One region of the Peribacillus sp. NPDC060253 genome, then DNA from elsewhere that is predicted to be linked to it. Evidence: riboswitches for the same ligand, from Rfam matches in the RefSeq annotation. Region 1 holds a riboswitch; each other region holds the start of a gene.

Region 1 (4,039 bases):
AAGGCACAAATGAAATCAATCGCTTGCTTGTCCCGGGAACTTTCCTGAAAAAAGCACTTAAAGGAGAATTGCCGCTTCTTCAAAAAGCTCAAGGCCTGCAAGAGGAATTAATGATGATGATGCCGGAGGAACCTGGCGATGAGCCATTGGCACAAGAAAAAATGCTTGTTAGAAACGCCAAGAAAATCGGTATTTTGGCAGCTGGTCTTGCTGCACAGAAATACGGAACAAGACTTGATCAGGAACAAGAAATCCTCTCCAACATTGCTGATATAGCATCTCTTGCATATGCTGCAGAATCGGTGGTATTACGTACGGAAAAAGCCATTGCGGCCACCGGGCTGGAGAAGAACAAACAAAAAGTCCTTTACACTGAAATTTTCGTTCAAGAAGCTTTCAATGAAATAGAGCAGCATGCAAAGGAAACGTTAATTGCCGTAGAAACAGGCGATACTCTTCGCATCATGCTTTCTTCGCTTCGCAAGCTGACAAGACACAATCCAATCAATGTCATTGCGAAAAAACGTGAAGCTTCAGTTAAGGTTATCGAAACGGAAAAATACGCACTTTAAGAAATAAATTGAAATCTTAAAAGGGAATGCCCGTAATAGGCATTCCCTTTGCTTTGATGAAATCACGTTGGAAAATCAAAGGACATTTCGTTGTATTGCGTGGTGAAAACGGGTATTCTATTGGTAGGTGGTGAAATGATGGGATTAACATTATATTGGTACCCAAAATGCGGCACATGCCGTAATGCGAAGAAGTGGTTGGATAGTCATGAACTGCAATATGAAGCGATCCATATAGCGGAAAATCCACCTTCTCGAACTGAAATCGAACAACTTTATAAAAACAGCGGATTAGAGTTGAAGAAGTTTTTCAATACTAGCGGTCAAAAATATCGGGAGCTCGGGTTAAAGGATAAGCTGAAAGAAGCTTCTGAAACAGAGATGCTTGATATATTGTCCACTGATGGCATGCTGCTAAAAAGACCGATTGTAACGGATGGCACTAAAGTGACAGTGGGTTTCAAAGAAGAGCAATTCGAACAGGCTTGGAACTAAAATTACACAAAATATTTGGTTAATTTCTTACTTAAAACAAAGTTCTACCTTATAATGTAATAGATAAAACAAGATGTACATATGGAGGGAATTAATAATGACAACGCCAAAAGAACTTCGTTACACTAAAGAACATGAATGGGTCAAAACGGAAGATGGAACAGTCCGCATCGGAATAACAGCTTTTGCCCAGTCCGAACTTGGGGACATCGTTTTCGTCGAGCTTCCAGAGGTCGGGGATGAATTGAAAGCGAACGAGCCATTTGGAAGTGTTGAATCCGTTAAAACCGTTTCTGAGCTTTATGCTCCAATCAGTGGCAAGGTTGTTGAAGTGAACGATGATTTAAGTGACAACCCTGAGTATGTGAATGAATCTCCTTTTGAAAAAGCATGGATGATCGTGCTGGAACCAGCAAATAGCAGTGATATTGAAAACCTGATGAGCGCTGAAGAATATGAGAGCTTGATTAACGGTTAAAGCGAAGTAGAGGGGGCCAGATAATGGCCTGCTCTCTTTTTCATTTTGGATATGGCAGTTGCGCACATAATTCGTGAGATGGAGTGATGACATGGAATGCGGCGAATTCGATAAAGTGATCATTGTAGAAGGCAGTTCCGATAGAAGAAAAGTTGCCTCCGTTTTAAATGAAGATGTGGAAATAAGATGTACGAATGGAACCATATCATTAACTAAGCTAGATGAATTTGTTGATGAATTAATGGATCGTGATGTCTATCTCCTTTTTGACGCAGATGAATCAGGAGAAAAGCTGCGGAAGCAATTCCGGAGGGAAATGCCGGAAGCGAACCACTTGTACATTAATAAAATGTACAAGGAAGTGGAAAGCTCGCCCGAACATCATATCGCAACTGTCCTTTTATCTGCCAATATGAATGTGAAAATGAAATATTTAAGTCAAAGGGTGAACGACTAATTGATGCGGGAATGGAAAGAAGAAGAGTGTCAGCTTGCTGTTGAAAAAGGGGAAACCTTTTGCTTATATTTATATACGCCTTTATGTGGTACCTGTCAGGTGGCTTCCAAGATGCTGACGATTTCATTGGAACTTTTCCCGGATTTTAAGGCAGGCAAAATGAACATGAATTATGTTCAAGCATTTGCGGAATCGTATGAAATTGAAAGCGTCCCTTGTTTATTGCTTTTCAAAGAAGGAAAGCTGTACAAAAAAATATATGCCTTTCAATCCGTTCCTTATTTGTATGGATTGCTTAAGGAAATTAGCTAAGAAACCAACCAGTTACGGGTTGGTTTTTTAGCTTTGTATAGGTAAGGGCCAAAATCTAAATAAAACAAAGAATATTCTAACTATTCATTGACTGGATAAATGTAAAATGCTATATTTTGAATTAAGAAAGTAACTGCTGAATTTAATAGTTCTTATCAAGAGTGGCGGAGGGACTGGCCCGACGAAGCCCGGCAACCGGTATAAATTTATATACGGTGCTAATTCCAGCAGAGTGTTGGCTCTGGAAGATGAGGTGTGTATGAAAACCTCTTCTTGTGGAAGTGGTTTTTTTGTTATTCAATGGATTTCCCGGTTTTATTATAATTCCAACTAAATCGATAGAAGAAGAGGAGAAAGCCTATGTCAGAGAAAAAGTTGCGTTTCGAAACATTGAGTGTTCATGGTGGTCTGCAAGCTGATGAAACAGGTGCCCGTGCAGTTCCTATTTACCAAAGCAATGCATACTTGTTCAAAGACACCGACCATGCAGCGAATTTATTTGGCTTAAAGGAGAATGGCTATATCTATTCTCGACTCCATAACCCCACGGTCAGCGTTTTCGAGGAAAGAATGGCCTTATTGGAAGGCGGGATCGGCGGATTGGCAACAGCAAGCGGAATGGCGGCCATTTCCCTGTCAATCTTAAATATTGCCGGTGCAGGGGATGAGATTGTTTCAGCCTCTACATTGTATGGTGGTACGTATAATCTTTTTGAAAATACTCTCCCTAAATATGGGATTAAAGTGAAATTCGTCTCCCCTGATGACCCTGAAAATTTTAAAAGGGCGATTACGCCAAAAACAAAAGCCATATTTGCTGAAACAATTGGAAATCCAAGCTTGAGGGTTTTAGATATCGAAGCAGTAGCGGATATCGCCCACGATGCCGGCATACCTTTAATTATCGATAATACCTTCGCTACACCATATCTTTGCAGACCCATTGATTTTGGAGCGGATATTGTCATCCACTCTGCTACAAAATGGCTATTGGGTAATGGAACGACATTAGGCGGTGTCATTGTGGACGGAGGGAAGTTCGACTGGAACTCGCCAAACTACCCTGGCTTTACCGAGCCTGATCCAAGCTACGATGGTCTCGTGTACTCGGAGGCAGTTGGACCCGCTGCTTTTATTACAAAAGCCCGTGTGCAATTACTTCGTGATTTAGGCCCTTCGTTAAGTGCCCAAAGTGCATTTCAGTTTACGCTTGGACTTGAAACGCTGCATGTAAGAATGAAAGAGCATATCTCGAACACCAAGTCTGTCATTCAATATTTGAGAAATCAACCGGCTGTGACCTGGGTTTCATATCCTGCTAATGAGGATCATCCGGATAAAGCCCTTGCAGATAAATACTTGCCTAAGGGAGCTGGAGCGGTTGTGACCTTCGGAATACAAGGTGACCGTGAGGCCGGAGCAAAACTTATCAATTCGGTTGAATTATGGTCCCATGTAGCGAATGTTGGGGATGCTAAGAGTTTAATCATCCATCCCGCCAGTACGACCCATCAACAATTGAATGAGGCAGGTCTGGCGAAAGCGGGTGTGAGTGCTGATCAAGTCCGACTATCCATTGGGATAGAAAATGTTGAGGATTTAATTGAAGATTTAGAGCAGGCAATTGAAAAAGCGACGAATATCGTCTCCTTGGCTTCTAAAACGATTTAAGGAAAAGACAAGTTCATATTATTATAGAAATATTATACATTGCACTCCTTTTTT
Region 2 (4,039 bases), on a different contig from region 1:
ATAAAGTTGATCATGCTATAATTTTATAATACACCTCGCAAGAATAAATCAATAAGTTAAAAAACGAGAACGGATATCCGTCTCGTTTTTTTAGTCGTCAATAAAATGAAGCCTGAATCACTTAACATAAAGTGGAATGTTTTTGACAAAATCCGGTTGAATGATTCCGTTTTCCGTAATAATGCTGGTAATTAGATGATTAGGTGTTACGTCAAAGGCTGGATTGAATGTCTTTACATTTTCCGGGGCGATTCGTACACCTTGAATGAAAGTGATTTCAGCTCCATTCCGTTCTTCGATTGGGATGGATGTACCTGACTCGATAGAAAGATCGAATGTGGTTGATGGAGCGGCCACATAAAAAGGGATACCATAATGCCTGGCTAATATGGCCAATCCCAATGTCCCGATTTTATTGGCTGTATCTCCATTTGCCGCAATCCTATCGGCCCCAACTATAATACCATTGATTTGTTTCTGATGAATCGTATGGGCTGCCATATTATCAGAAATTAAGGTGACGTCGACACCGGCTTGCATCAGTTCCCAAGCGGTCAAACGGGCCCCTTGGAGGACTGGTCGGGTTTCACAAGCGTACACTTTTATCGGAAAGTCCCTTTCTTTAGCTAAGTGAAAGGGAGCCAAGGCCGTGCCATACCGGGCAGTGGCGATTCCACCGGCATTGCAATGAGTTAGAATGGAATCGCCTTTAGCAAATAGGGACAATCCATGTTCCCCGATTTTCCTGCACATTTCTTCATCTTCAGTAAAGATGGCTTTGGCCTCCGATACCAGTGCTTCTTTGGCAGTCGAAATGCTTTGTGCTGCATTTAATATGTTCTCCATTCTCTTTAATGCCCAAAAAAGGTTGATTGCAGTAGGCCGGGAAGAGGCAAGCTTCTCAATATGGCTCATTACATTTTTTTTGAATTCCCCTAATTCCGTGGATGTTTCTTGTTTGGCACCCAGTGCTACCCCGAATGCTGCAGTCAGTCCAATTGCTGGGGCCCCGCGTACCTTTAATGTTAAAATGCTGTCATATACATCATCAACTGAATGAAGTTTAATAAATTCAGTGATGGATGGAAGGCCTTGTTGATTTAATAAGGTGATATGGGTATCATCCCATTGTACCGAATATGGTAATGGCGCTAGCGTAGTCATGTATAGGTCTCCTTTTAAAGGGTTGTATAAGATGGCAGTGTATGTTGCTTCAACGCTTCAATTATTGCTGGAACATCCAATTCATCCCGTTTTTTAATTAAACGTGCACCAATCTCCAATGTTATCGTTTTGGCTGCGATCCTTGTTTCTTTATCTTCAATGACATTTAAATCTGCAACATGAGAAAGGCCGATTGTTCTCCGAATCAGTTCGCAGCCGGCAAAACCGAATGCGTCTCTTTTGAATTTAGTCAGTAAATAGGTCAAATAACCATTCACATGGCGGAAGGGACTTTTATTTTGGGTGTTCCAAAGTTCAGTATATGTTTCTTCAAAGGCATTCCAAAATTCATGGAGGTATGTGAAAATCTCTTCTTTCCCAGCTGCATTGCGTGTGACTGCCTGAAAGAGAAGGTTGGCGGTGTATTGGCCTAGGTCAAAACCGACGGGGCCATAAAAAGCGAATTCTGGATCTATAACCTTTGTTTCAGTTTTACTTGCAAATATACTTCCAGTATGTAAATCTCCATGAAGCAAGGCTTCCTGCTCGGTTTCAAAGCTTTGTTTCAGCTTAGCGACTTCGAGTATCACTTCTTGATCATTCCAAATCTTTTTGGCGGCATCAGTCAATTCCACCTCGAAATCTCCTGGGAGCTCCTCGAAAAATGGATCCGTGAAAATAAAGACCTCGGTGATTTTGCAGAGCTCTGGATTCGTGAAGTGACGGGCCACTTCTTTTTTCGCAGGTGGTTCTAAATGATAATCGGAAGTGAAGAATGTCGTCTTTGCAACATACTCACCAATATGTTGTGAAAGCAATGGATAGGGATCACCATCAATCAATCCCGTCCTTACGATTTTTAAGTGTGATAAATCTTCCATGACTGTGATGGCAAGCTGTTCATCCGAATAATATACTTGCGGTACGAATTCGGGGCAATAGCTTTTGAAATGAATAAGTGCATTTGCTTCAATGGCAGCCCTTTTCAAAGTCAGCGGCCAGCTTTCGCCAAGTACCTTGGCATAAGGGACCGCTTGTTTGATTATTATCCCTTTATTTGTGGCTGTGTCAGTAATATGAAAAACGTAATTTAAGTTGCCATCGCCGATTTCTTTACAGTTTAAACTGGCATCTGAATTGACCAACCCTAGTTTTTTTGCAAGGGTTATAGCTGTTTCATTTGTTAATATTTTAAAATTTGAATGGTTTTGAGTCATTCTTTTCCCCTCCACATTTTAAGAATAAAAAAGCCTCTTTCATTAAGAAAGAGGCAGAAGTTTTAGCTTCGGACCTCTTATCTCCCAGAAAAAAGTTTTCTGGTGGAATTAGCACCGTGCTCTGCGGATTTCAAAATCCGGCGGTGAATCCGCCCCATTTCACAATGGTATTACAGTCGGTTGCTGGGCTTCATAGGGCCTTTATCCCTCAGCCTGCTCTTGATAAGAGTATATGTTTTCTGAAATTTTAATCTTCGGGAAAATAATAACAACTTTTTAAATAGTTTGTCAATGGGGAAATTAATAATAATCCGGACGGCGATCTTCAAAAACAGGTATTTTGTTGCGAGCTTTCGAAACTTTCTTGTAGTCCAGCGTGCCTGGCAACAGTTCGTTTTCATCTCCGGCTTCACTTACGATAGCTCCCCATGGATCTTTAATCAAGGAATGTCTGGCAAATATATTTTTGACATCCGTACCTGAACGATTCACGGCTACAACATATACGTGGTTTTCGACGGCACGGCTAATCAATAGGGGTCTCCAGTGATCGGCAATCTCATTTAACCTGGTCAAGTCGTATCCGGTTGTCCAAAGCTCTGGTAAAATAAAGATATCGGCTTCTGATCGTGCAGCTTTTTCGATCCGTTGTTCTGCAACCTAAAAGTTGATATCTGGTTGCTCAAAGGCAATATCGATTTGGAGGCAGGCTATTTTCCGTTTCATTGTATAAAACCACCACATGTAAAAAATGCTTTACAAGACGATGATAAACATATATCATTTGTGACTAGAATTTCAAGAAATTTCAGAGAAGGTGTAAAAATGTTGCAATTTGAAAAATCAAGACTGCTTCAGGAACTGCCCAAGCAGTTTTTTGCCTCTCTAGTCGCAAAAGTCAATGCGATTACAGCACAAGGACATGATGTCATTAATTTAGGTCAGGGAAATCCTGATCAGCCGACACCTGAGCATATTGTGAAAAGTCTACAGGCAGCCGCTGAAAAACCGATTAATCATAAATATTCACCGTTCCGTGGGCATCAATATTTAAAAGATGCTGCCGCTGTCTTTTATGAACGTGAATATGGGGTCAAGCTCGATCCCAATAGCGAAGTCGCGATTCTCTTTGGTGGAAAGGCAGGACTTGTGGAATTGCCACAATGTTTATTGAATCCTGGGGATACGATTCTGGTTCCTGATCCCGGCTATCCTGATTATCTTTCCGGTGTTGTTCTAGCTCAGGCAAAAACGGAAGTCATGCCGCTGACAGAAGAAAATGGTTTTCTTCCGGATTACAAAGATATACATAGTGACGTGCTTGATAAAGCAAAAATGATGTTCTTGAACTATCCGAATAATCCTACTGGTGCATCTGCAACTTTAAGTTTCTTTGAGGAAACGGTCTCCTGCGCAAAAGAGCATTCCATTTGTGTGGTCCACGATTTTGCATATGGGGCGATAGGATTTGAAGGGAAAAAACCGATAAGTTTTCTCCAAGCTGAGGGAGCGAAGGATATAGGAATTGAGATATATACACTATCGAAAACATATAATATGGCAGGGTGGAGAGTCGGCTTCGCAGTTGGGAATAAAAGTGTCATAGAAGCGCTTGAGCTTTTGCAAGACCATCTTTATGTGAGTCTCTTCCCGGCGAT
Region 3 (4,039 bases), on a different contig from region 1:
AACTAGCTACTGATGGACCTGGTTTTGCTGTGGATGAAGCAGAACAGCACCTAGGTGAGAACCTTGCCCTGCCACCTTTTTTAGAATCGAAAAGGAAGGATATTGAATCCAATTTAAAACCATTGAATACAAAATTGACAAATTAATCAACGGGAAAGGGAGTAATCGGTATGCAAAAGCAAACTGCGGGAATACATCATATAACCGCCATTGTAGGTAATCCTCAAGAGAATGTGGATTTTTATGCTGGAGTTTTGGGGATGCGTATGGTGAAGAAAACCGTTAATTTTGATGATCCAGGCACCTACCATTTATATTTCGGAGATGAATCAGGTTCACCTGGCACAATTATCACTTTCTTTCCATGGCCTGGAGCATACAAAGGAACAATTGGCTCTGGACAAGTGGGGATAACGACATATGCCGTTCCGGAAGGTTCAATGGGTTTCTGGGAAACGCGTTTGGATAAATTTAACGTAGACTTTGAAAAGGTTTCACGTTTCGGTGAGGAATATCTCGAATTTCAAGATCCCCATGGTTTGCAACTTGAATTGGTTGAACGTAAAGAAGGTAAAAATAGCGCGTGGTCATTCGGCGGTGTACCAGCCGATAAGGCGGTAAAGGGATTCGGCGGTGCCGTATTATTGACGTCAAAACCGATCAAAACGATGGAACTATTAGAGGAAGTGATGGGCCTGCAAAAGATTGGGGAAGAGGGGGATTTCATCCGCTATAAATCCACTTCGGATATCGGAAATTTGATAGATGTTAAAAAATCAGTTTTGCCAAATGGGGAAATCGGAGTGGGAACTGTCCATCATCTTGCATGGCGTGCGATCGATAATGAAGATCATAAAGAGTGGAGAGAGCATATCGGTAACCATGGTTATGGAGTGACACCCTTTAAAGACCGTCAATACTTCGATGCCATTTATTTCAGGGAGGATGGAGGCATTCTCTTTGAAGTTGCCACAGATCCACCTGGATTTGCTCATGATGAGACAAAGGAAACGATGGGTAGTAAATTAATGCTGCCGCCATGGCTGGAAGAAAAAAGGGGAATCATGGAGAAAACGTTACTGCCGGCAGTGCCGAGAGTACTGGAGGAGGATAAATGATGAAGCATATTTTTCAAAAAGGAAGTAATCCGGAGGCACCTTTACTATTGCTTTTACATGGTACGGGAGGAACGGAAACAGACCTCTTGCCGTTAGCGGAAATGGTTTCATCGGGTTCATCCGTATTGAGCGTACGGGGAAATGTACTTGAAAACGGAATGCCTCGATATTTCCGCCGGTTAGCTGAAGGGGTTTTTGATGAAGAAGATTTGATCTTCCGTACGAAGGAGCTTTATGAGTTCTTGGACTTAGCTTCCGGAAAATATGACTTTGATCGTGACAAAGTGGTAGCATTAGGTTATTCTAATGGTGCCAATATAGCGGCAAGTTTGATGTTCCATTTCGAAGGGGTATTACAGGGAGCGATTCTTCATCATCCAATGGTGCCTAGACGCGGGCTTGCATTACCGTCCCTCTCGGATATACCTGTTTTTATTGCTGCAGGTAAAAACGATCCGATTTGCCCTGCAGAAGAAACGGAAGAACTTAATCAACTTTTACTGCAAGCTGGTGCTACGGTGGATGTTCATTGGGAAAATTACGGGCATCAGTTAACACGTTCAGAGGTTGAGGCAGCAGGTTCATGGTTTCAACAGAAATTTTTATAAGAATGAAAGAGGGAATGAAGATGATTTCAGTTAATCCTGAAAGTCTGACTGAACGGGAAAATTATAAGTTTTTGACTGGAAGCATAATACCGAGACCTATAGCCCTTGTTACTACACAATCCGAAACCGGTACAATCAATATAGCGCCGTTCAGTTTTTTTAATATCGTCAGTTCCAATCCTCCAATGATTTCCATATCTATTCAACGGAAAGAAGGAGTTTCAAAGGATACAGCCCGAAATGCCATTCAATCGGGTGAATTCGTTGTTCATATCACTGATGAAAACAATGTTGCTGATGCAAATCGAACAGCGAAGGAACTCCCACCGGACGAAAGTGAATTGAGTCTTACTAATTTCACGCCGGCGGTTAGTGATAAGGTATCCGTACCAGGATTGCAAGAAGCGAAGGTACGCTTTGAATGTATATTAGAGCATGCGATACCATTGGCAGGTTCCAAGAATAAACCTGGTTGTGATTTATTGATAGGAAAAATAGTCTGCTATCATATAGAGCAAGATATTTACCATAATGGCCGAATTGACCAGAATGGGCTAAAACCTGTAGCAAGATTAGCGGGTCATACTTATACCAAACTAGGGGAATTATTTGAAATAGAACGGCCTTAAGGAAAAAGAAAAAAATGGTGACATCTTTTAAGATGTCGCCATTTTTGTTAAACCAGTATTAACTCCAATCAAATATGGTGAACGACTGTCCTAAAACAAGCAATCCTTTCATACTATGCCAGGGAATCAAACTTGTAGGAATTTAAAGGAAGTCTTTACTATCCAAAACAAAACTTGACAATTTTTTCATAGGTTGATAGAGTTATAAAAAATAATTTCTTATCCAGAGAGGTGGAGGGACTGGCCCTATGAAACCTCAGCAACAGGTCTACAAGGACACTGTGCTAATTCCAGGGGGTGAAACCTTGATAGATAAGACCGAACGTTTTTATTTGTCAGTAACGCACTCTTTATTAGAGTGCGTTTTCGTTTTTTCTGGATGCAAGATAGAGGAGAGTAAGAATGGGGAACAAAAGGAAGCATAATTTTCAAAGGGAAATGCAAGCACGTCATATAATAATGCTATCGCTTGGCGGGGTGATTGGAACTGGTTTATTCTTAAGTTCGGGTTATACGATTCAACAGGCTGGCCCGTTTGGTACAATCCTTTCGTATTTGATTGGAGCATTAGTGGTTTATCTAGTCATGTTATGTTTAGGTGAACTGGCAGTGCAAATGCCCGAGACAGGTGCATTTCATAGCTATGCAGCGAAATACATAGGACCTGGGACAGGGTATACAGTAGCCTGGTTGTACTGGCTAACTTGGACTGTCGCACTGGGTTCGGAATTCACGGCTGCAGGTTTGTTGATGCAGCGATGGTTTCCCTCAATCAATGTCTGGATATGGAGCGCTTTATTTGCCATTTTGGTTTTTGTCTTAAATGCGTGGACTGTTAAGTTTTTTGCTGAATCCGAATTCTGGTTTGCGTCTATAAAGGTATTTGCGATTGTGATATTTATTATTTTAGGAGCAGCGGCAATGCTAGGTTTTATTCCCATCATACATTCGCAATCAGCTCCGTTATTTTCCAATTTTACACATGCAGGTTTATTCCCTAATGGGGCTTTTGCCATTCTAATGACGATGCTTGCAGTGAATTTTGCATTTTCTGGAACGGAATTAATCGGAATTGCAGCTGGAGAAACGGTTAATCCAGAAAAAACGATACCAAAGGCAATCCGTATGACATTATGGAGATTAATTATCTTTTTTGTAGGAACCATCGTCGTATTATCCGCATTATTGCCTATTTCGGATGCAAGCGTATTAGAGAGCCCTTTTGTAGCAGTTCTTGAACGTATTGGAGTGCCATATTCAGCGGATATTATGAACTTTGTTATTTTAACTGCCATTTTGTCTGCTGCAAACTCAGGACTTTATGCCTCATCCAGAATGCTTTGGTCACTTGCAGATAAAAAAACTATATCCCCAATATTTGCAAAATTGACAAAACGGGGTGTTCCAATATATGCAGTCATTTTCAGTATGTTGGGCGGAGGCTTAGCCCTGTTCTCGAGTATTATTGCTCCGGATACTGTATACATAGTGCTTGTATCCATTTCGGGTCTAGCCGTGGTTATAGTTTGGATGAGTATTAGCGCGTCACAGCTTCTTTTTCGCAGACGATTTATAAAAGAAGGAAATTCAGTAAATGATTTGGCTTATCGTACACCATTATATCCACTCGTACCAATCGTTTCCTTCATGCTATGTCTTGCTTCTTGCATAGGAATAGCATTTG

Evidence for each region. A riboswitch is a leader RNA that binds a small molecule or an ion and turns the genes downstream of it on or off. The one in region 1 is predicted to bind S-adenosylmethionine.
Region 2: another riboswitch for S-adenosylmethionine. It lies ahead of mtnK (S-methyl-5-thioribose kinase); the one in region 1 lies ahead of ACFWE9_RS12165 (O-acetylhomoserine aminocarboxypropyltransferase/cysteine synthase family protein).
Region 3: another riboswitch for S-adenosylmethionine. It lies ahead of mmuP (S-methylmethionine permease); the one in region 1 lies ahead of ACFWE9_RS12165 (O-acetylhomoserine aminocarboxypropyltransferase/cysteine synthase family protein).

The regions. Positions count from the first base shown of each region.
Region 1 is NZ_JBHXAS010000038.1:5,016-9,054, forward strand. Features, by position in the region: gene ACFWE9_RS12140 (acyl-CoA dehydrogenase family protein) at 1-572, shown strand, start outside; gene ACFWE9_RS12145 (arsenate reductase family protein) at 711-1,067, shown strand; gene gcvH (glycine cleavage system protein GcvH) at 1,165-1,545, shown strand; gene ACFWE9_RS12155 (toprim domain-containing protein) at 1,637-2,002, shown strand; gene ACFWE9_RS12160 (thioredoxin family protein) at 2,006-2,314, shown strand; SAM riboswitch class I at 2,464-2,569, shown strand; gene ACFWE9_RS12165 (O-acetylhomoserine aminocarboxypropyltransferase/cysteine synthase family protein) at 2,675-3,985, shown strand.
Region 2 is NZ_JBHXAS010000019.1:21,950-25,988, reverse strand. Features, by position in the region: gene mtnA (S-methyl-5-thioribose-1-phosphate isomerase) at 118-1,164, opposite strand; gene mtnK (S-methyl-5-thioribose kinase) at 1,179-2,381, opposite strand; SAM riboswitch class I at 2,456-2,610, opposite strand; partial or broken gene ACFWE9_RS07510 (nitrilase-related carbon-nitrogen hydrolase) at 2,682-3,107, opposite strand; gene ACFWE9_RS07505 (pyridoxal phosphate-dependent aminotransferase) at 3,207-4,039, shown strand, end outside.
Region 3 is NZ_JBHXAS010000061.1:4,457-8,495, reverse strand. Features, by position in the region: gene ACFWE9_RS16080 (ring-cleaving dioxygenase) at 1-146, shown strand, start outside; gene ACFWE9_RS16075 (ring-cleaving dioxygenase) at 171-1,118, shown strand; gene ACFWE9_RS16070 (alpha/beta hydrolase) at 1,118-1,726, shown strand; gene ACFWE9_RS16065 (flavin reductase family protein) at 1,747-2,355, shown strand; SAM riboswitch class I at 2,572-2,674, shown strand; gene mmuP (S-methylmethionine permease) at 2,758-4,039, shown strand, end outside.